One region of the Gordonia sp. 852002-50395_SCH5434458 genome, then DNA from elsewhere that is predicted to be linked to it. Evidence: riboswitches for the same ligand, from Rfam matches in the RefSeq annotation. Region 1 holds a riboswitch; each other region holds the start of a gene.
The links. A riboswitch is a leader RNA that binds a small molecule or an ion and turns the genes downstream of it on or off. The one in region 1 is predicted to bind S-adenosylmethionine.
Positions count from the first base shown of each region.

Region 2: linked by a shared signal. The riboswitch ahead of A5785_RS15740 (aminotransferase class V-fold PLP-dependent enzyme) and the one ahead of A5785_RS07430 (bifunctional o-acetylhomoserine/o-acetylserine sulfhydrylase) in region 1 are both predicted to bind S-adenosylmethionine.
Region 3: linked by a shared signal. The riboswitch ahead of A5785_RS22135 (amino acid ABC transporter permease) and the one ahead of A5785_RS07430 (bifunctional o-acetylhomoserine/o-acetylserine sulfhydrylase) in region 1 are both predicted to bind S-adenosylmethionine.

Region 1 is NZ_LZTC01000035.1:212,436-218,763, reverse strand. It holds gene A5785_RS07435 (cutinase family protein) at 1-1,678, opposite strand, end outside; SAM riboswitch class IV at 1,993-2,141, shown strand; gene A5785_RS07430 (bifunctional o-acetylhomoserine/o-acetylserine sulfhydrylase) at 2,204-3,526, shown strand; gene metX (homoserine O-acetyltransferase MetX) at 3,556-4,704, shown strand; gene A5785_RS07420 (hypothetical protein) at 4,765-6,291, opposite strand.
Region 2 is NZ_LZTC01000067.1:60,669-66,996, forward strand. It holds gene A5785_RS15720 (O-succinylhomoserine sulfhydrylase) at 1-260, shown strand, start outside; gene A5785_RS15725 (GntR family transcriptional regulator) at 245-1,183, opposite strand; gene A5785_RS15730 (aspartate aminotransferase family protein) at 1,268-2,563, shown strand; gene A5785_RS15735 (isochorismate synthase) at 2,628-3,728, opposite strand; SAM riboswitch class IV at 3,895-4,008, shown strand; gene A5785_RS15740 (aminotransferase class V-fold PLP-dependent enzyme) at 4,025-5,353, shown strand; gene A5785_RS15745 (hypothetical protein) at 5,350-5,853, shown strand; gene A5785_RS15750 (phosphatase PAP2 family protein) at 6,050-6,328, opposite strand, start outside.
Region 3 is NZ_LZTC01000103.1:526-6,853, reverse strand. It holds gene A5785_RS22150 (LLM class flavin-dependent oxidoreductase) at 1-229, opposite strand, end outside; gene A5785_RS22145 (transporter substrate-binding domain-containing protein) at 244-1,182, opposite strand; gene A5785_RS22140 (amino acid ABC transporter ATP-binding protein) at 1,271-2,011, opposite strand; gene A5785_RS22135 (amino acid ABC transporter permease) at 2,092-3,090, opposite strand; SAM riboswitch class IV at 3,113-3,230, opposite strand; gene A5785_RS22130 (hypothetical protein) at 3,391-3,852, shown strand; gene A5785_RS22125 (gamma-glutamyltransferase family protein) at 3,872-5,833, opposite strand; gene A5785_RS22120 (hypothetical protein) at 6,183-6,328, shown strand, end outside.

The sequences.
Region 1 (6,328 bases):
ATGTCGACTGCTCCGATGTTGACTGCTCCGGCGTCGGCTTCTCGGGTGCAGGCTTCTCCGGTGTCGACTCTCCTGGTCCAGGCTTCGGCGCATGCGCGCCGCCGGGAGCCTCAACCGGCTGCGAAGAGCCGCCGAGCGGCGCCTGTGTTTGCAGTGAGCCGCTGCCGGCAGGAGGCGTCGACGCAGCTTCGGTACCGGTCCCGTCACCTGTGCCTGCGCCACCCGAGCCGACAGGATCGTCGACGCCTTGTCGGCCGGAGATTCCCCCGCCGGAGATTCCATCAGTACCCGAGGCACTGCGCGCTTCGGGCCCGCCGAGAGTCTTCGCGGTGTCCACGGCCCCCGGGGCGTCGGCAATCTTCTCCGATGCTGACAGCGCCGCCACCGACGCGGTCTGGCTGGTGGTCGTCGGGGTGCGCAGCGACGCGAGCCGCTCTTCGAACGCGACCAGCGACGGTCGGTACGCGGGTCCGGGAATGCCGGTGACATCGCGGCCGGTCAGTGTGTAGGCCCAGAACTTTCCGAAGTTCACCGGCATCGACGCGATGCTCCTGACAGTGGTCCGCAACGCGTCGACGCCCTGACCCCAGAGCACCGGGTTCCACGTGAACAGCCCCTGTGCCATGTTCTGGAACGTGTAGACGTCGGTGAGCACCCCGCCGTAGCCGAGGTCGGGCAACTGCGGGAACCAACCCATGGCCCACCGGATCGGCGGCTGGAAGTCGGCCAGTGTGATGCCGAGGATGTCCGGGAACTTCCACCGCTTGCTCACGAGGTCGGGCACGGTCCAGCCGAGACCGAGCTTGTCGACGAACTGCTGGGTGAGAACCCATGCCGACGACGGCACGACGAGCTGGCAGGTGTTGACCTCAGCGGTGGTGTCCTGGCAGTCCAACGGCTTGACTCCCCAGGCGTCCCACAGGGCTCCGTTGGTGGCTGGCAGATACATGTAGAGCGGATACAGACCGTGCTTGACCCAGTAGCCCGCGAGGCCGTCGAGGGCCCCGATCGGGTCGTGAAGCGGATCGGGAAGATCGCAGATCGGATCGCCCGTGAAGCACACGGTGGTCACCGGAATCCCGCCGAAGTCGTCGACGTCGCGTCCGCCTGCCATGGTCAGTCCGGGGATCACGCCGATCAGGACGCGTTCGATGCCCTGTCCGTAGAGAGTTCCCGCTTGCCGCGGATCGGAGTAGAGCAGTCCGGACACGCCGGTCGATGAGATCTCGTAGCCAGACGTGTTGCCGGTGCCGATATCTGTGAGTACGTCGCCGCCGATTCCTGCGCCCTGCGAGTACCCGACGATCACGACGGGTTTGCCATCACACTGCGCCTGATAATTCGCCACAGTCGACATCGTTGCCGCGACGCCCTGCGACTGACTGTCGTCGAATCCGAAGGCACCCAACGGCCAGATCGACGCCGGATACTCGACGCGCTCGACGGTGTAGCCGGCATATTGGGGTTGGCGCGTGACGCCGTCGAGCAGATGTCCCTGGGGGTCCCACGTACCACCGACGAAGACGAGTGCGCCGTTGCCGCAATTGTCGGCGGTCTCGGCCCGCGCGACACCCGCGCCGGAGGTTTGACCTATGGCGAGGAGAACCGCTGCGACTGCGGCGAGTCCGAGTGTGCTCGCCGCAGTGATCGATCGCCGGAAACCGAAGTGACCACCCATGCGTTCTCCACCAATCCGGACGATCTGTACCGCGTCGCCGCGAGTCGTCGGCGTTCCGCTCCGGCCGAGTTACTCGCGAATGTTCGGATCGTAGAATTTCGTGACCCACGCCACAGCAGAATCCGACGGTCGAACAGCGAACCGACGACGATGGACGCCAAATTCGACTGTTCGGACTACACGAGAGACCCTCAATCGCGGCCTTTTCGACGCCCGCACGCAATGTCGCCGCAGCGATGCCTTGTCCACCCCAAGAACCAGGCTGCGTCGGAGGGTTCTCACTTCATTTCGGCCGTGTTATATCCTTGACGCCAGGTCATGAGTATCAGCGCAAAGCCCCGGCTCGCTGATCGGCAACCCTCCAACCGCGGTGGGGTGCTCCGGGTGATGACCGGGTTGTGGGACCCCGTTCTGCGACGATCCTTCGTCGATGATGGTTTCGGGTCCCCAGCAAGCGCGGGTCCGAAGGTCGGACCCCAACAGGGTCGTCGTGCCCTGCCGACCGTAGAAAGTGATGCGTATTCAATGTCTGACGTCGACGTCGACCAGAATCCAGCCGACAACTGGAGTTTCGAGACCAAGCAGATTCACGCAGGCCAGACAGCCGACGCGGCGACCAACGCCCGCGCTCTGCCGATCTACCAGACCACGTCGTACACGTTCAACGACACCACCCATGCCGCGAATCTGTTCGGCCTCGCCGAGCCAGGCAACATCTACACGCGCCTGATGAATCCGACACAGGATGTCGTCGAGCAGCGTCTCGCCGCTCTCGAGGGCGGTGTCGCGGCGCTGCTCGTCGCGTCGGGTCAGGCTGCGGAGACATACTCGATCCTCAACATCGTCGAGAACGGCGGGCACGTCGTGTCGAGTCCGCGCCTCTACGGCGGAACGTACAACCTCTTCCACTACACGCTGCCCAAGCTCGGCATCGAGGTCACGTTCGTCGAGGATCCGGAAGATCTCGACTCGTGGCAGGCCGCGGTGCGCGACAACACGCGCGCGTTCTACGGCGAGTCGATCTCCAACCCGAACAACGAGATCCTCGACATCGAGGGCATCTCGGAGGTTGCACATCGCAACGGCGTGCCGCTCATCGTCGACAACACCGTCGCCACCCCGTATCTGCTCAACCCGCTCGCGCATGGCGCCGACATCGTCGTGCACTCGGCCACCAAGTACATCGGTGGGCACGGCACCGCGATCGGCGGCGTGATCATCGACGGCGGCACCTTCGACTGGCGTGTACAGCGCGACGGCAAAGACCTCTTCCCCGGTTTCACCACGCCCGACCCGAGCTACCACGGTGCGGTCTTCGCCGATCTCGGCGCTCCCGCGTACGCACTCAAGGCACGTGTGCAGTTGCTCCGCGACACCGGCGCAGCCATCTCGCCGTTCAACGCGTTCCTGCTCGCACAGGGTCTCGAGACCTTGAGCCTGCGCGTCGAGCGTCACGTCGCCAACGCGCAGCGCGTCGCCGAGTACCTCAACGACAACCCGCAGGTCGAGGAGGTCTACTACGCCGGACTGTCGTCGTCGCCCTGGTACAAGCGCGGCCAGGAGCTCGCACCGAAGGGGCAGGGCGCTGTCATCGGGTTCGAGATCGCAGGCGGCGTCGACGCGGGCAAGCGGTTCGTCGAGGCGCTCACACTGCACAGCCACGTCGCCAACATCGGTGATGTGCGCTCACTGGTGATCCACCCCGCATCGACCACCCACAGCCAGCTGACCCCCGAGGAGCAACTCGCCGCGGGTGTCACCCCCGGCCTCGTCCGCCTCGCGGTGGGCATCGAGGGAATCGACGACATCCTCGCTGACCTCGACCGGGGTTTCGAAGCAGCCAAGTAGACAACGCAGAGCAAGGAGCGAGGACACCTGTGTCGGTGAGCATCGACCCGCAGACGGATACAGAGCAACGGCCGGACTGGGAGAACGCCCCGGACGGCCAGATGCTCAGCGCCCGTCTCGGGTCGATCTCACTCGACAACGGTGAGCAGATCGACGACGTGACCCTCGCCTTTCAGCGGTGGGGAAAACTGTCGCCTGCTCGCGACAACGTCATCCTCACGCTGCACGCCCTGACCGGCGATTCACACGTGACCGGACCCGCCGATGCTGCTCATCCCTCCCCCGGCTGGTGGGACGGTCTGATCGGTCCCGGCGCGGCAGTCGACACCGACGAATGGTGCGTCATCTCGGCAAACGTGCTCGGCGGATGCCGTGGATCGACCGGGCCCGCATCGCTGGACCCCACCGGCCGACCGTGGGGTTCGAGCTTCCCGCAACTCACCGTGCTCGATCAGGTCCGCGCCGAAGTCGCACTGATGGATCATCTGGGCATCGAGAGCATCGGCGCGGTTGTGGGCGGCTCGATGGGCGGCGCACGCGCACTCGAGTGGATCATCGAGTACCCCGAACGGGTTCGAAGCGCACTCGTGCTCGCCGTCGGCGCTCGTGCGACGGCCGACCAGATCGGTACGCAGACAACGCAAATCGCAGCCATCACGTCCGATCCGGCGTGGCACGGCGGCGATTATCACGGCACCGGCGAGGCGCCGACGACCGGAATGGGAATCGCGCGTCGGATCGCGCACCTGACCTACCGCAGCGAACCGGAGCTCGACGAACGCTTCGCGAATGACGCTCAGGGCCAAGAGAATCCACTCACCGGCGGACGTTACGCCGTGCAGAGTTACCTCGAGCACCAGGCGGGCAAACTGGTCGAGCGTTTCGATCCGGGCAGCTACGTCATCCTCAGCGAAGTACTCAATCACCACGACGTCGGGCGCGATCGCGGTGGCGTGAAGGCCGCACTCAACGCGTGCAACGTTCCGGTGATCGTCGGCGGTATCGACTCGGATCGCCTGTACCCCTTGCGGTTACAGGTCGAACTCGCCGAAGAGCTCGGCAATTGCGTCGGCGGCCTGCAGGTGGTTCAGTCCGACAACGGCCACGACGGATTCCTCACCGAATTCGACGCCATCGGCGATCTACTCAAGCGCACAGTCGATCTCGCGCGTCACTGAGCCTCGGGGCGTCACGGGCACTACCCCAGACGCTCGAGGAGTCAGAACGCTCTCGTCCCGTCAGGGCGGCGGCAGCAGTCCGTCGGGAACCGGCGTCGTGGTCGTCGTGGTCGGAGGTGTCAGTTGACCCGCTCCTGCACCACGATCGTTATGTGACTGGGACGCACCACCATTCGAACCAGCCCCGCCAGAGGGTTGCTGATGGTTGGGAGTCGGCGTCTCCAGGCCGGGAGCGGGCGTCCCCGACGGCGGAACGAACCCCGGCGGCAGCAGCTTGGGCGGAATCGTGATTCCGGGTGGCAGCGGCAAAGTGGGACGACTGGTCTCCGCGCTGGGTGGCCGCGTTGTCGTCGACGGCGTACTCGGACGCGCGGAGAGTGTCAGCGTGGACGGCGACGGCGTCGTCGGAGGCAATTGCGTTGTCGCCCAACCCGGTCCGTCGTCCTCGCGAGCTGTGCGCGGGGCTTCGGCCGACGTCGAGGTGAGTTGTGTCGGTTCCTGTCTCGTTTCCGAGGGAACGATGTCGGACTGGTCGGAGTCGGTCGATATCGACGCGACGCGAGCACTCGAGGGCGACGGGATGTCCGTGGAGTTGCCGGTGAGTGTCGAACCCACCGCGTACACCGTGAACATCGCTGCGGCGATGACGACGGCTGCAACAGCAATCGGCAGCGGAGAGAGCACTCCCCTGCGCCTCCCGCCTCCGATGAAGGCCAGTCGACTAGGCGCCGTTGCCTGCTCGGACGAGAGCATCGCGGCGCCCACAGCTGCGGTTTGTTCCGGATTCGTCGGGATGATGACCTCGACGAGTCCGCCTTCGGCATCCTCTTCGGGCACCATGTCGGCGATGGTCGGCAGGTTCGCCAGACCACCGACGAGAACCACCGCGCACGCCGAATGCGTTGCGAGGTAACGGCTCAGCTCTTCGCGAGCGTCTTTCAGGAATGGACGTACCGCCGAGGCGAGCGTTGCGTCGCCGATTCGGAACCGGCCGGCGGCGTCGACTGTGCCGTGCTCACCCGACTCCTCCTTGGCGGTTCTGACGGCACTACGCAAAGCGTTGCGACTGAGCTTGTTCGAGAACGAACCACTCACGGCGCCCGCGTCGTCGACCACTTGGCGGACGATCGCGTCGTCGAGCGCGCGCCCCGACAGTGCGCGTGAGTGTGTGATGTCGCCGATGGCTCCGCTCGAAGGCTCGACGGTGTAGAAGGTCGTGCCGGTATCGCCGCAGTCGACGACGACCACCGACCTGTATCGCCCGATCTGGCCCGTTTCGATCAAGCAGGCCACCACGGCCTCCTCGACGGAGACGAGGTGGATCTGCCGGCGTGGACCCGACCCCGTCGAGCCGATGAGCTCACGCCCGAGATCGCCGCCTGCCGCGACGCCGATCGGCCCCACGCGTCGGTCGGCGCCGCGCGCGGCGTCGAGCATGAGGTCGATGCCCGCGTTGACCCTGCCCGCGGTGTCGTGACCATCGCTGGGATCGACGTCGATCACCCGTGACTCCACGAGTTCGCGACCCGAGCCGTCACGTGTGAGCAGGACGAAGTGAATCATGCCCTGACCCAAGGAAACACCCATCGACGTCGTCTCGTCGTGGGTGGAGCGATCGTTTGGT
Region 2 (6,328 bases), on a different contig from region 1:
CGTTCGAACTCAATGACCATGACGGCGTCGACGGCAAGAAGCGGGCGTTCGAGGTGCTCAACGCGTTGCAGGTCATCGACATCTCGAACAACCTCGGCGACTCCAAGTCGCTCATCACCCACCCCGCCACGACGACGCACCGCGCGATGGGTCCGGATGGTCGGGCGGCGATCGGGCTCAGCGACTCGGTGGTGCGACTATCGGTCGGACTCGAGGGTGTCGACGACCTGCTCGGCGATCTGGATCAGGCGCTCGGCTGACTCGTCGCCCGTAGGTCGCGCAGCACTTCTCGAACCATGCGCACCGATGCGTCGTCGAGGACGTTGCCGAACTCGATGACGCGTACCCGCTGCGAGAGCCGGTCGGCGAGTTCTGCTGTCTCGCTGGGGATCACGACGACGTCGAGTCCTGCGAGCTCGTCGTCGGAGGTCCCGTCGAGCATCGTGACGTCTGTGATGCCCGCGGCTGAGAGCGAATCCCGCACGCTCGCAGCCTGATCGGCGGTGTTGTACCAGAGCCCGACCTTCTGCTCGGGCGGGACGTCGGCGATCTGCATGAGCGTGCGGACGTGCGGCGCGACGACGATGGCCACCACCTCGGCGCGATCACTCATCAACCCGCGGACCTGCGCGAGGTGGAAGAACGTGGTGAGTACCAGGTCTGCAGGGACGGCGTCTGGGTCGAAGTGGTCGAGTACGAGCGGAGTGACCCGAATGCCGAGCTTCTCGGTGAGTTCGTCTGCGAAGTAGTCGGCGCGGTCGTCGTTGCACTCGACGAAGTACACCCGAGGTGAATCAGCGTTTATGACAGCGAGATTCAGTGCGAGGTCGCCGATCTCGGTGGGGGATAGCCCGAGCTGTAGGCACTCGTCGACCGCGCGCCGCAGTGTCTCGCGGGCGGTATCGCGTGCTTCGGACCGCGGCTGCGTCGACGTCGCGGTGAGCACGACCATCCCGCCGCGGCCCCGCGATTCAACAAGCCCGGCCGCACGTAGGTCGCCATAGGCTCTGGCGACGGTGTTCCGGTTGATGCCGAGATTGTCGGCGAGCATACGGGAACCGGGTAGGCGGTCGCCGGCGCCGAGTTGTCCCATCTCGATCATGAAGGTCAACTGGGTGACGATCTGCCGGTAAATGGGCATGTCAGAGTGCTCGCTGACGCTGATCGGCGGCTGAGGTCCCATCGGGGTCGTGTGCTCCTGAAAGATGAATGTCCTAACCGACTATGCCATAGTTGGATGATCCGCACGACCGATCTGAGGACGACCATGACAGACGACGCCTTCTGGGATGCCGCCCAGCGACACCTGATCCGCTACATCCCCGCGTTCACTCCGCGCATCATCGAACGCGCTTCGGGGTCGTACGTCTACGACTCCGACGGCAACGCGATCCTCGACTTCACGTCGGGTCAGATGAGCGCCGTGCTGGGCCATTCGCATCCCGCGATCGTCGAAGCGGTATCGAATTCGGTTGCCACGCTTGACCATTTGTTCAGCGGCATGCTCAGCAGGCCCGTCGTCGACTTTGCTTCGCGGCTGTCGACGACGCTGCCCGACAACCTCACGCGCACAGTGCTGTTGACCACGGGAGCCGAATCGAATGAGGCGGCGATCAAGATGGCCAAACTCGCCACCGGCCGGTACGAGATCGTCTCGTTCGACCGGTCGTGGCACGGAATGACCTCTGGCGCAGCGGCTGCCACGTTCTCGGCGGGTCGACGCGGCTACGGCCCGACGCTGCCGGGCAACTTCACGCTTCCCACCCCGAACGCCTACCGCTCGCCGTTCCGCAACGCCGACGGGTCCTACGACTGGGAAGCCGAACTGGAGTATGGGTTCGCGGCCGTCGACACGCAGTCGAACGGCTCGCTCGCCGCGTGCATCGTCGAACCGATCTTGTCGTCGGGTGGCATCATCGAGCTGCCCGAGGGCTACCTCGCGCGGCTGCGGCAGATGTGCGACGACCGGGGCATGCTGCTGATCCTCGACGAGGCGCAGACCGGACTCGGCCGTACCGGTACCATGTATGCGTTCGAGCGCGACGGAGTTGCCCCGGACATCCTCACACTCTCGAAGACTCTCGGCGCGGGCCTACCCGTGGCAGCCGTCGTGACGAGTGCGGAGATCGAAGACCGTTGTGCCGAGCGAGGATTCCTCTTCTACACGACCCATGCGTCGGATCCGCTCGCCGCGACCGTCGCCCTCACGGTGCTCGACGTGATCGAACGGGAGGGGCTCGTCGAGCGTGCCGCCAAGCTCGGAGATGTTCTGCGCGAGAGGCTGATCGGGCTGCGCGACGACGTCGAGGTTGTCGGCGACGTCCGGGGCCGCGGGCTGCTGCAGGGCGTCGAACTCGTGACCGACAAGGCGTCGCGCACTCCCGCAGATGCGTTGGGTGCCAAGGTGACTGCAGCCTGCCTCGAGCGCGGACTGCACATGAACATCGTCCAGCTACCCGGCATGGGCGGCATCTTCCGCATCGCCCCGCCGCTGACGATCAGCGACGACGAACTGCACCAGGGCCTCGACATCCTGACCGACTCCCTCGCCGCGTCGCTCTGAGTGCGGGTGGTTCGGCGCGGGGGTGTGGGCTCCACGACGCGGGCACGCACCCACTACCCCGACGTCAACCGAGCTCGACGACGCCGAGCGCGCGCAGGACGGTCGCGAGCTTCGCCGACGTCTCGTCGAGCTCTGCCTGCGGCTCCGACCCGGCGACGATGCCGCCGCCTGCCCAGGTGTGGACGTGACGACGATCGTCGGACAGTTCGAGCGAACGGATCGTCACCATCCACTCGCCGTCGCCCGCGGAGCCCGACCATCCGACGGCGCCCGCGTAGAATCCACGACGCTCCTCGTGATTCGAGATGAACTGTGCTGCAACATCTCCCGGTGTTCCGCACACCGCAGGGTTCGGGCTCAGCAGCAGTGCGAGGTCGAGTGCGGTGATCGTCGGATCGCTCAGCACGCCGCGAATCGCTGTCGCGAGGTGCCACATCTCGCCGGTTGAGACCAGCGAAGGCTGATCGGGCACGTCGAGTTCGCGACAGATCGGCTCGAGCGCGTCGCGGAGATGGTCGACGACGAACGCGTGCTCGGCCCGGTCCTTCGTCGAGGCGAGCAGTACCCGGCCGGCAGCATGGTCGACGTCGGGGTCTGCTGAGCGCGCCGCCGATCCCGCGTAGGGGCGGCACGTAACCTCGAGACCTTGCTTGCGCAGCAACACTTCTGGGCTAGCTCCGATGAGCCATCGAGCGCGCGGGTCGGTGTGCTCGTCGACGCTGAGGTCGACGAGAAACGCAGAGTGCTCGGCGTTTCCGTACGCCAGGGCTTCGAGAAGTCGGTCCGGGTCGACGGGAGGTTCGACATCGAATTCGACGGCGCGCGCGAGCACGACCTTCGACAACGCCCCCGCGTCGATCTCGTCGATGGCACGTGCGACCCGGTCCCGATGCGTCGCGGCGTCGGGAATCAATGTGACGCGCTCGGCGTGAGCAGGCTCCGGCGCTTGCCCCACGATCGCCGAACCGCTGTGCGTGATGGTTTCGGGAACCAGCAGCGCGGCGTCGTCGGCGGCTGTGAACCCGATCGCCCCGGTGACGGCGCCGATGCGCCCGGAACGCAACGCCTCGGCAGCCTCGGTGGCGTCGGTGAATCCCGCGGAAGCGCCACGCGCTCGAACGGTGCCGTGCGGCCTGGACAGGACGAAGACCTCCGAAGCTGGCATGGATTCACGCTACCGGTTGCGTGGAAGCGCAACCGCGCACAGACCGGCGCGGCCGGCGCGCAGAATCGGGCTCGATAACACGCTCGGCGATCGCACCCTCGGCCGCCTTTCGTGCACGCTGAGTGAAAGTTGACAGCTCAGCGTCGCGTCGGTGATCCTTGGAACAGGTCATGAGTGCCAGCGACAAGCCCCGGCTAGCTGGTCGGCAACCCTCCTCCGCGGTGGGGTGCTCCGGGTGACGACCTGGCCGTGCCCAGGGTGGGTACGGCAAGCGTGGATTCCAAGGAGACTATTCGATGACTGCTGTCGTCACCCGTTCGCACACCGAGTTCTCGCAGGCCAAGGCTGTTTCGCCTGCGCAGACCCCAACTATCGCCCCACTCGCCGACGTCGTCGGCGCCGCCGAATGCGCGCCGCTTTCCGACGGTACGACGGTGCGCTACGCCAACTTCGACTACGCGGCCAGCGCCCCCGCACTCAGCGCGGTGGCTGATGCCGTCGCCGACTCGCTGAGCACCTACGCCAGCGTGCACCGCGGCGCGGGACATCTGTCGCAGGTCACGACGCGTCGCTACGAGGAGTGCCGCGAGACCGTTCGACGCTTTGTCCGTGGTCGCGCCGACGACGCCGTCGTGTTCACTCGCAACACCACCGACGCGATCAACCTCGCGGCGCATGTGACGCCTGGCGACGTTGTCGTTCTCGACATCGAGCACCACGCGAACCTGCTTCCATGGGTCGAACGCAAAGACAAGTGGACACGCATCGTCGAAGTTGCGTCGACCATCGATGAGACTCTCGCCGCCGTCGAGCGCGAACTCGCAGCCAAGCCCGCCGCGCTACTTGCGGTGACCGCGGCGTCGAACGTGACCGGCGAGGTCCTCCCGATCTCGCGACTCGCATCGATTGCGCACCGGCACGGCGCCCGAATCCTCGTCGACGCCGCACAACTCGTCGCGCATCGCCCGGTGTCGATCGTCAGCCACGGCATCGACTACCTCGTCTTCTCGGGCCATAAGCTCTACGCGCCGTTCGGCGCGGGTGTGCTGATCGGACGCACCGACTGGCTCGACGCCGCGCAGCCGTATCTGGCGGGCGGCGGTGCAACGGCAGACGTCGACGTCGAGGCCGGTTGCGCGTCGGTGTCGTGGCACACGGGTGCAGCGCGTCACGAAGCGGGATCTCCTAATGTGTTGGGCGCCATCGCGATTGCTGCCGCATGCGACGCGATCACCGATCTCGGACACGAGTGGATCGGCGCGCACGAGGCGTACCTGTGCGCACAACTCGACGCCGGACTCGCCGAGATCGACGGAGTCACCCCCCTTCGTGTCTTCGACGACGGCCTCGAGCGCGTCGGCATCGCAGGCTTCACCGTCGACGGCCATAGCCCGCGCGAGGTGGCGGAGTACCTGAGTTCGGAACACGGCATCGGTGTGCGCGACGGAAAGTTCTGCGCTCACCCGCTTCTCGACCGACTCGGTTATCCCGACGGCGCCGTACGCGCGAGCTTCGGACTCGGCAGCTCGTCCGACGACGTCGACCGCCTGCTCCACGCGCTGCGCTGCCTGAGCGATCGCAGCGCCGACGCCCCCGACATCCACCACCGAAAGGCACACTCGTGACGATCCAATCGAGTTCTCCGACAGACGTTCTCGCCGACCAGCTCCTTGCTGCCGACACCGGCGTCATCACCATCGGCCGCCCGGCGCTGCGGGTTGCGATCGTCGGCGACGCCGGTGCCGCCGAACTGCCGATCGTCGTGCGACGTTCGACGCTGCGCGACGCCCAGCGCACTCGCTCGCTACTGCGGGCCGGCACCCGTGACACCGCGAACTTCTCGGTAGCACTGGCTGTCGAGGTTGCGATCGCACCGCATCCGGGGTCGGCGCGCGCGTCTGTCGCCTCGGTGTCGGCTGCCGGCTCGGCGGTGACGTCCGTGGGGGATCGCGCAGAGACCGTGCGCTACGTCGGCACCCCGCACGGCCTGGCCACACTGATCCGAGACATCTACGCGGCAGAGGTCGCCGACGCCGTGCTCATCGTGCCGATCGACGGCTCGGCCACCGAGCACCGCGTGCGCGCAGAGGTGCTGCCGCAGTTCGAGTCTCGCCGGGCTGCGTGATCTCGACAAGCTCGATCAGCGGGTAACAAGCTGATCAGCGGGTGGTGATCTCGACAAGCTCGATCAGCGGGTGGGGCTCGATCAGCGGATTGGCTCGGTCGGCGGGCGGTGATCTCGACAAGCTCGATCAGCGGAGTGGGCTCGATCAGCGGGTAGCAAGCTCGATCAGCGGGGTGGCTCGGCGGGTGGGGTTCGATCAGCGGGCGGCGTAGGCGCGGGCGAGGTTGAGGCGCTGCCACGACTGTGCGCCGGGGCGTTGGTCGTCGAGTGGGTATCCGGCGGGATACGCGGTGCGTCGCAGTAGGTCGGCTGCTTGTGCGCGGGTGAGGCGAGGATGTGCGCGCAGCACGAGGTCGACGGCTGCGGGCGGTACGACGAACGCTGCACTCGGCGAGCCGATGCGCGAGAGTGCGTAGGACATGCGCTTGTTGTAGTCGGCCAGTGCGTCGGGTGTGCTGCGATAGGGTGTGTCGCG
Region 3 (6,328 bases), on a different contig from region 1:
ACAGTCGGATACGGGAGGTCAGCGCAGCGATGTGACTGAGCACCACCGTCGGCGACGACGAGATGAATGGACGCTCGTGACGCTCACCAACACCGAAGCCGTCGAATCCCAGTTCCTCGGCGAGCAACGCGCTGTCGACGACCTCGCGGAAGCGGTCCGCCGTACTCAGCTGGATACCCGACGTCGGATCGGGCGTGTGGGTGATCAGTGTGATCGTGATGAACCGCATGGCTTTTCAGTCGATCAGAAGGTGCTCGGCGGATTGACCGTCGACTTCTCGACGCCCGTATCCGGGACGCCCCACTTGGCGAAGATCTTGGCGTAGTCGCCGGTCTCGATCAGCTTGTTCACGGCATCGGAGATCGGCTTGGCCAGGCCCGCGTTCTTGGCGGTGACGAATCCGACTGGTGTGGAACTGATCTGGCCGAGGAACTTGGTGCCCTCGACGTGCTTCTCGTCGTACTTCAGGCTCAGTACCGGACCGAAGAACAGTTCGACCTTGCCGTTGGCCAGACCCAGGAAGATGGGCGCCGTGTCGTTAAAATACTGGACGGTCCAGGGCTTCTTGCCGATCTTGGCGCAGTCGTCGACGTGCGAGCTCAGCAGTGTCTGAAAGGTCGATCCGGGAGTGGTCGCGATGGTGTAACCGCACACATCGGTGATGGTCGAGACCTTCTGCAGGTCAACGCGTTTCGAGCCGAGGAAGCCCTGTCCGTCGTTGAGGTAGGTCGAGAAGTCGAGGACTTTCTCACGTTCGGCTGTGACTCCGAAGTTCGCCTGTCCTACTTGGTATTTCCCGTTCTGGACGCCGGGGATGATCGAGGCGAATGTTCCGTACTCGACGTTCCAGTTGACACCGAGGACCTTGCCGATCGCGTCACGCAAATCGAGATCGAGTCCGACGTTCTTGTCGTCGACCACACCACCGTGCGGCAGGTTCGACGTCCCGGGTGTCTGCGTGGTGCCGACGGTCAGGGTTCCTGCAGAGCGCACGCTCTCAGGCAGTTCGGCGCTGATTGCGTCGTCCTTTGCGATCTTGCTGGTGATGTCCTGTGTCGGAACGGCCGACGCCTCTGCAGAGTTCGCTGTGTCGTCCGACGACGAGCCACAGCCACTCAACACGATACTGCCGACCACTGCGCCGGACGCCAACATAGCGAGGATACGTGGGCGGTTCTTCATCGTTCTGGTCCCCTTGTCTGAATTCTTCTGTGTAGTAACTGGTTACGGCACGCAGAGGTGACCATCGTGCACATTCGCACGGGTACTCTCATAGCACCGCGGAGAGAAACGCTTTCGTGCGCTCGTGCTGCGGGTCGTCGAGAATCTCTGCGGGAACCCCGGATTCGACGATGCGCCCGCCGTCGAGGAAGATCGCCTGGTCGGCAACTTCACGTGCGAACCCGATCTCGTGCGTGACAATCACCATGGTCATGCCGCTGCGTGCGAGATCGCGGATCACGGCCAAAACCTCGCCGACGAGTTCAGGATCGAGCGCGCTTGTCGGTTCGTCGAACAGCATGAGGCGCGGCTTGAGCGCCAAGGCTCGGGCAATGGCGACACGTTGCTGCTGACCGCCGGAGAGCTGGCGTGGGTAGGCACTTTCGCGTCCAGCCATGCCGACACGTTCGAGCAGATCGCCGGCTCGTGCGACAGCTTCGCCGCGCGGGATACCCGCAGCCAACCGTCCTTCGATCACGTTCTGCTGCACGGTCATATGCCCGAAGAGGTTGAACTGCTGGAAGACCATCCCGATGGTGGCGCGCTGACGCGCGATCTCACGATGGGACAGTTCGTGCAGCTTTCCCGACGACGGCCGGTATCCGATGATCTCGCCGCCGACCTCGACGAACCCGCTGTCGGGCTTCTCGAGGTGATTGATACAGCGCAGTAGCGTCGACTTGCCGGAGCCCGACGGTCCGAGCAGCACGGTTACAGTGCCACGCGGGACGTCGACGTCGATGCCGTCGAGGACTTTGTGGAGTCCGAAACTCTTGCGCAGTCCTCGGATTCGGACGAGAGGTAGCGTCTCGTCGTAGGTGTGATTGTCATGCCCGGCCGTGGTGTACCCGCGGCGCGTGGTCGAAAAGCTCACGCGCCCACCGCACCTTCGTTACGACGATCAAACCTGCGAAGGTCGGTACGCACTCGCCCGAACAGCGGCAAGTTCTCACGGACCGTCGTCCAGAAGCCTTGTTGCGGTCGGCGATTGCCACGCGAGTAGTGACGTTCGACGAAGTACTGCCCTACCGAGAGCACACTGGTGACGATGATGTACCAGATGGTCGCGACCAACAGCAGAGGCAGGATCAGGTAGTTCTGCTGGTAGATCAGCTGTACGGAGTAGAGCAGGTCTTGGACGGCGATCACACTGACGATCGACGTCGCCTTGAGCAGACCGATGAGCAGATTGCCCGACGCCGGGACGATCGCCGGCATGGCCTGCGGCAGGATGATTCGACGGAAGATGCGATACCGACTGAGCCCCAACGCTTCTGCGGCCTCCGCCTGACCGCGGTCGACGGAGAGGATGCCCCCGCGCACGATCTCGGCAGCGAAGGCCGCGACGTCCAGGGTCAGTGCGACGAACGCTGCCAGCACGCCCGAGAACAGGTGCGCCGTATCGGCTTTGACGAACTCCGGACCGAACGGAATCCCTAGTGACAGTTGCGGATACAGCGAGGCCAGCTCGTACCAGAAGAGCAACTGGACAAGCGGCGGAATAGATCGGATCAACCAGACGTAGCCTGCGCTCAGCGTCGACAAGATGGGATTCGACGACAAGCGCATCACGGCGAGCAGAATCCCCAATGCGAAGCCGCACACCATGACTGACGCAGTCAGCCACAAAGTCAAGCCGAGGCCGCGCAGAACTGATGCGTGGAAGAAGTAGTCGCCGACCACATCCCACTGGAACCGCGGATTGGTGATCAGCGTGTGCACCAGCATTGCCGCAAGCACGAGAACCACGGCGCTACTCACCCACTGGCCGGGCTTGCGCGCCTTGACCAGCTTGGCCGAAAGCAGTTCTGCGTCACGCGGTTCGCTGGTCAGCGGACGCGACTGCGCAGCGGAAAGTTCAGCGGTCACAGGTATCGGTCTTCAATCCTCGATGTCGTTGTTACGGCAGCGGCGAGCGCCTGCTTCCGTCGGGTTGTCACCTGGAGCACCCCACCACGACGGAGGGTTGCCGGCCAGCAAGCCAGGGCTGGGCGCTGACACTCATAACCGACGCCAGGTTAGTGCCAGGTCGACGCCGCGCCGAGGGTATGAATCTGCGCGATTCTTAGGGTCGCGAAGTGGACGGTCGGATTGTTCGCGAAGGCGTCGCCCCTGTGCCCCGCGGTGGAACACATATCGTGGGCACAACGCCGACACGAGGAGAGCCTTATGACCGAGCTATTCGAGATCACCCGCTTGATCCAGGCCGAGCCGTCGGCGATCTTTGAGCTTCTGACCACGCCAGAAGGTCACGTCGCCATCGACAGCTCAGGCATGCTGCAAAGTGCGGAAGGGTCGACGGTCGGCGCGGTGGGCGATGAGTTTGTCGTCCACATGGATCGCGAATCGCTCAACGACCTTCCGATGGGTAAGTACGACGTGAGGGTGATCATCACGGGCTACGAGCAGAACCGGTGGGTCGAATGGACGATCATCGGCACCGTCCGACCGCCCCTCGATCACCGCTACGGATACCGACTCGAACCGACTGACGACGGCACGCTCGTCACGTCGTACTACGACTGGAGCCGCGTGACCCACGAGGACATCAAAGGCCGGTTCCCGATCATTCCCGAGGCCGGGCTACGCGCGACGCTCGGGATTCTGGCGCGGACGGTTGAGAATCAATAGCGTCCCGCCGACGTCGACCTCACTTCAACGACGCGTCGTCGCCCATCACGGCGCCCTCGCGGCGAGGATCGGCCCCGCCGAGCCAGCCGTTGCCTGAGCGCTGTAGTGCGCTGAGCCCGCTGGACTGATCGTCGACCGACACCTGTTCTCCGCGTTCGCGCAATCCCTTGACGAGCGGATCGTCGGCGCCGCCGTTCGCAGTGTTGACCAGCGGGTGCTCGCCGCCGACATTCGACGTCGGGGTGTTGGCCGTACCGAAGTCGATCATCGACACGGCCTGCTGCGGGTTCAGCTTCCAATCCAGCATTCCAACAAGCGTTTTCACGACGAACTGGATGATCACGGAGCCGCCGGGCGAGCCGAGAGCAGCGCTGAGGGTGTCCGGCGCACCGTTGGCTCCCGGCTGCATAACGAGGGTCGGGGCCATCGATGATCGCGGCCGCTTGCCCGGCGAAACCCGGTTGGCGAGAAGCGCTCCCGACTCGTCGCGTGGCTCAGCGGAGAAGTCGGTGAGCTGATTGTTGAGGATGAAGCCGTCGACCATATGGAAGCTGCCGAACGCCGATTCGACGGTCGTCGTCATCGACGCCACGTTGCCGTACTTGTCGGCGACGGTGATGTGGCTGGTTCCGTGTTCTGTGCCGGTGTACGAACCGAGCGGGACCTCACCGAGGTCTCCGGGCTGTGCCTTACCCAGCGACGTGTTCGGTTTGATCAGTGCCGCACGCTGTTTCAGGTAGGTCGGATCCAACATCGTCGCTACACCCTTGCCCGGCAACGGGATGAAGTCGGGATCGGCGATGTACTTGTCACGGTCGGCATAGGCGAGGCGTTCGGCCTCGTTGATCAGATGCACCGCTTCGGGATTCGGATGCCCGCCGTCGCGGTCGACGCCGGTCGGCCCCATCGACGGAATGTCGAAGTTGGAGAGGATGCCCATCGTCGCGGCGACAGTGATGCCACCCGACGACGGTCCTGGCATCGCCACGATGCGATGCCCGCGGTACTCGGTGGAGACCGGTTCGCGGCGCATTGCCTTGTAGTTCTTGAGGTCGTCGGCGGTAAGGAGACTCGGCGTCATACCGTTCGACGTCGAGCCAGCCTTCGCGACGATCGCATCGGCGACCGAGCCGGTGTATAGCGCTTGAGCGCCGTCGGTTGCCAACGCGCCCAACGTTTTCGCGTACGCGGGGTTGGCCAGTCGCGTTCCAGCAGTCTTCGGTGTGCCGTCCGGATTGAGGAAGTACGAGCGCGCGTCGTCGTCGGCCTTGAGGTCGCCAGCCGACTCGGAGATTGCGGTGGCGAGTCGCGGCGAAATGTCGAAGCCGTTGTCGGACAGGCTGACCGCGGGATCGAAGAGGTTCTTCCAGGCGGTGCGGCCATGTTCCTTGTGGATCTCTTCCAGCATGCGCACAGCGCCGGGCACACCGATGGAGCGGCCAGATGCGCGGGCGCTCGGGATGGGTGCACGTTGATCAATGGGGCTGATGTAGCGCAAGTAGTCCTCGGTGGCCGCCGCCGGGGCTGTCTCGCGGCCGTCGAAAGCGGTGACCTTGTGCTTGGCGGCGTCGTAGTAGAGAGCGAAAGACCCGCCACCGATGCCCGACGACTGCGGTTCGACCAGGCCGAGCACCATCTGCGCTGTGACGAGCGCGTCGGCCGCGGTACCGCCGTCCCGCAGCGTCTCGCAGGCCGCCTTGGTGGCGAGCGGATTGGCCGTCGCCGCGGCATAGGTGTTGGTCTGCACGGGCTGCATCCCGGTGCGATAGCCGGTGGCGGCCTCGGGTCGTGTCGAGATGTCCTGCGACGACTTTGGCGCCGCGCTGGAGTCGGTCTGCGTGCCCGTCGGAATCTCGCCGCAGGTGACGGACGGTTGGGCGGCGTCGTCATTTGTCGACGAGCAGGCCGTCAGGATCAGCGCAGGCGCGATGGCCAACGCTGCGGCGCGGAGGAGCGGGCGGGGGTGCGGTGGACGGCGCATACGGGTCAAGGGTAGAAGCATCCGGTCGCGACTGAAGGACTAACGAGTCCATTCGCGTGTACCGCCCGAGTCGATGCGACGTTTGGTTCGATGTCAGCGATCAATGCTGGATGCGCGGCACGATTGGAGTCGCCGTGCCAAGTGGACGAGCGATTGTCGACCTCAGCCAGCGGCAGCAAAGGCACAAGCTCGTAGGGCTCCGGCCTTTGTGTCGCGATCGACGCATGTCACACCGTTTTCTTCATTCCAGTAATTCGTCGGCCGGTCCCATCGATAGATTGATGACAGCACCGAAGCTGCAGGACTGGAGACCATCGTGGCCACTCGCCTAGACCAACTCGATAGCGTCGTGGACGGCATCATCGAACTCAACCCGACACCGCGTAAGGTCCGGTGGAGCAGCATCTCTCTGTGCATTCTCGACGCAGTGTGGAGCATCAGTGCAGACTACGACAAAGTCGTCGTACCATTGGTCCGCCGGTTCGCCGCCGCTGG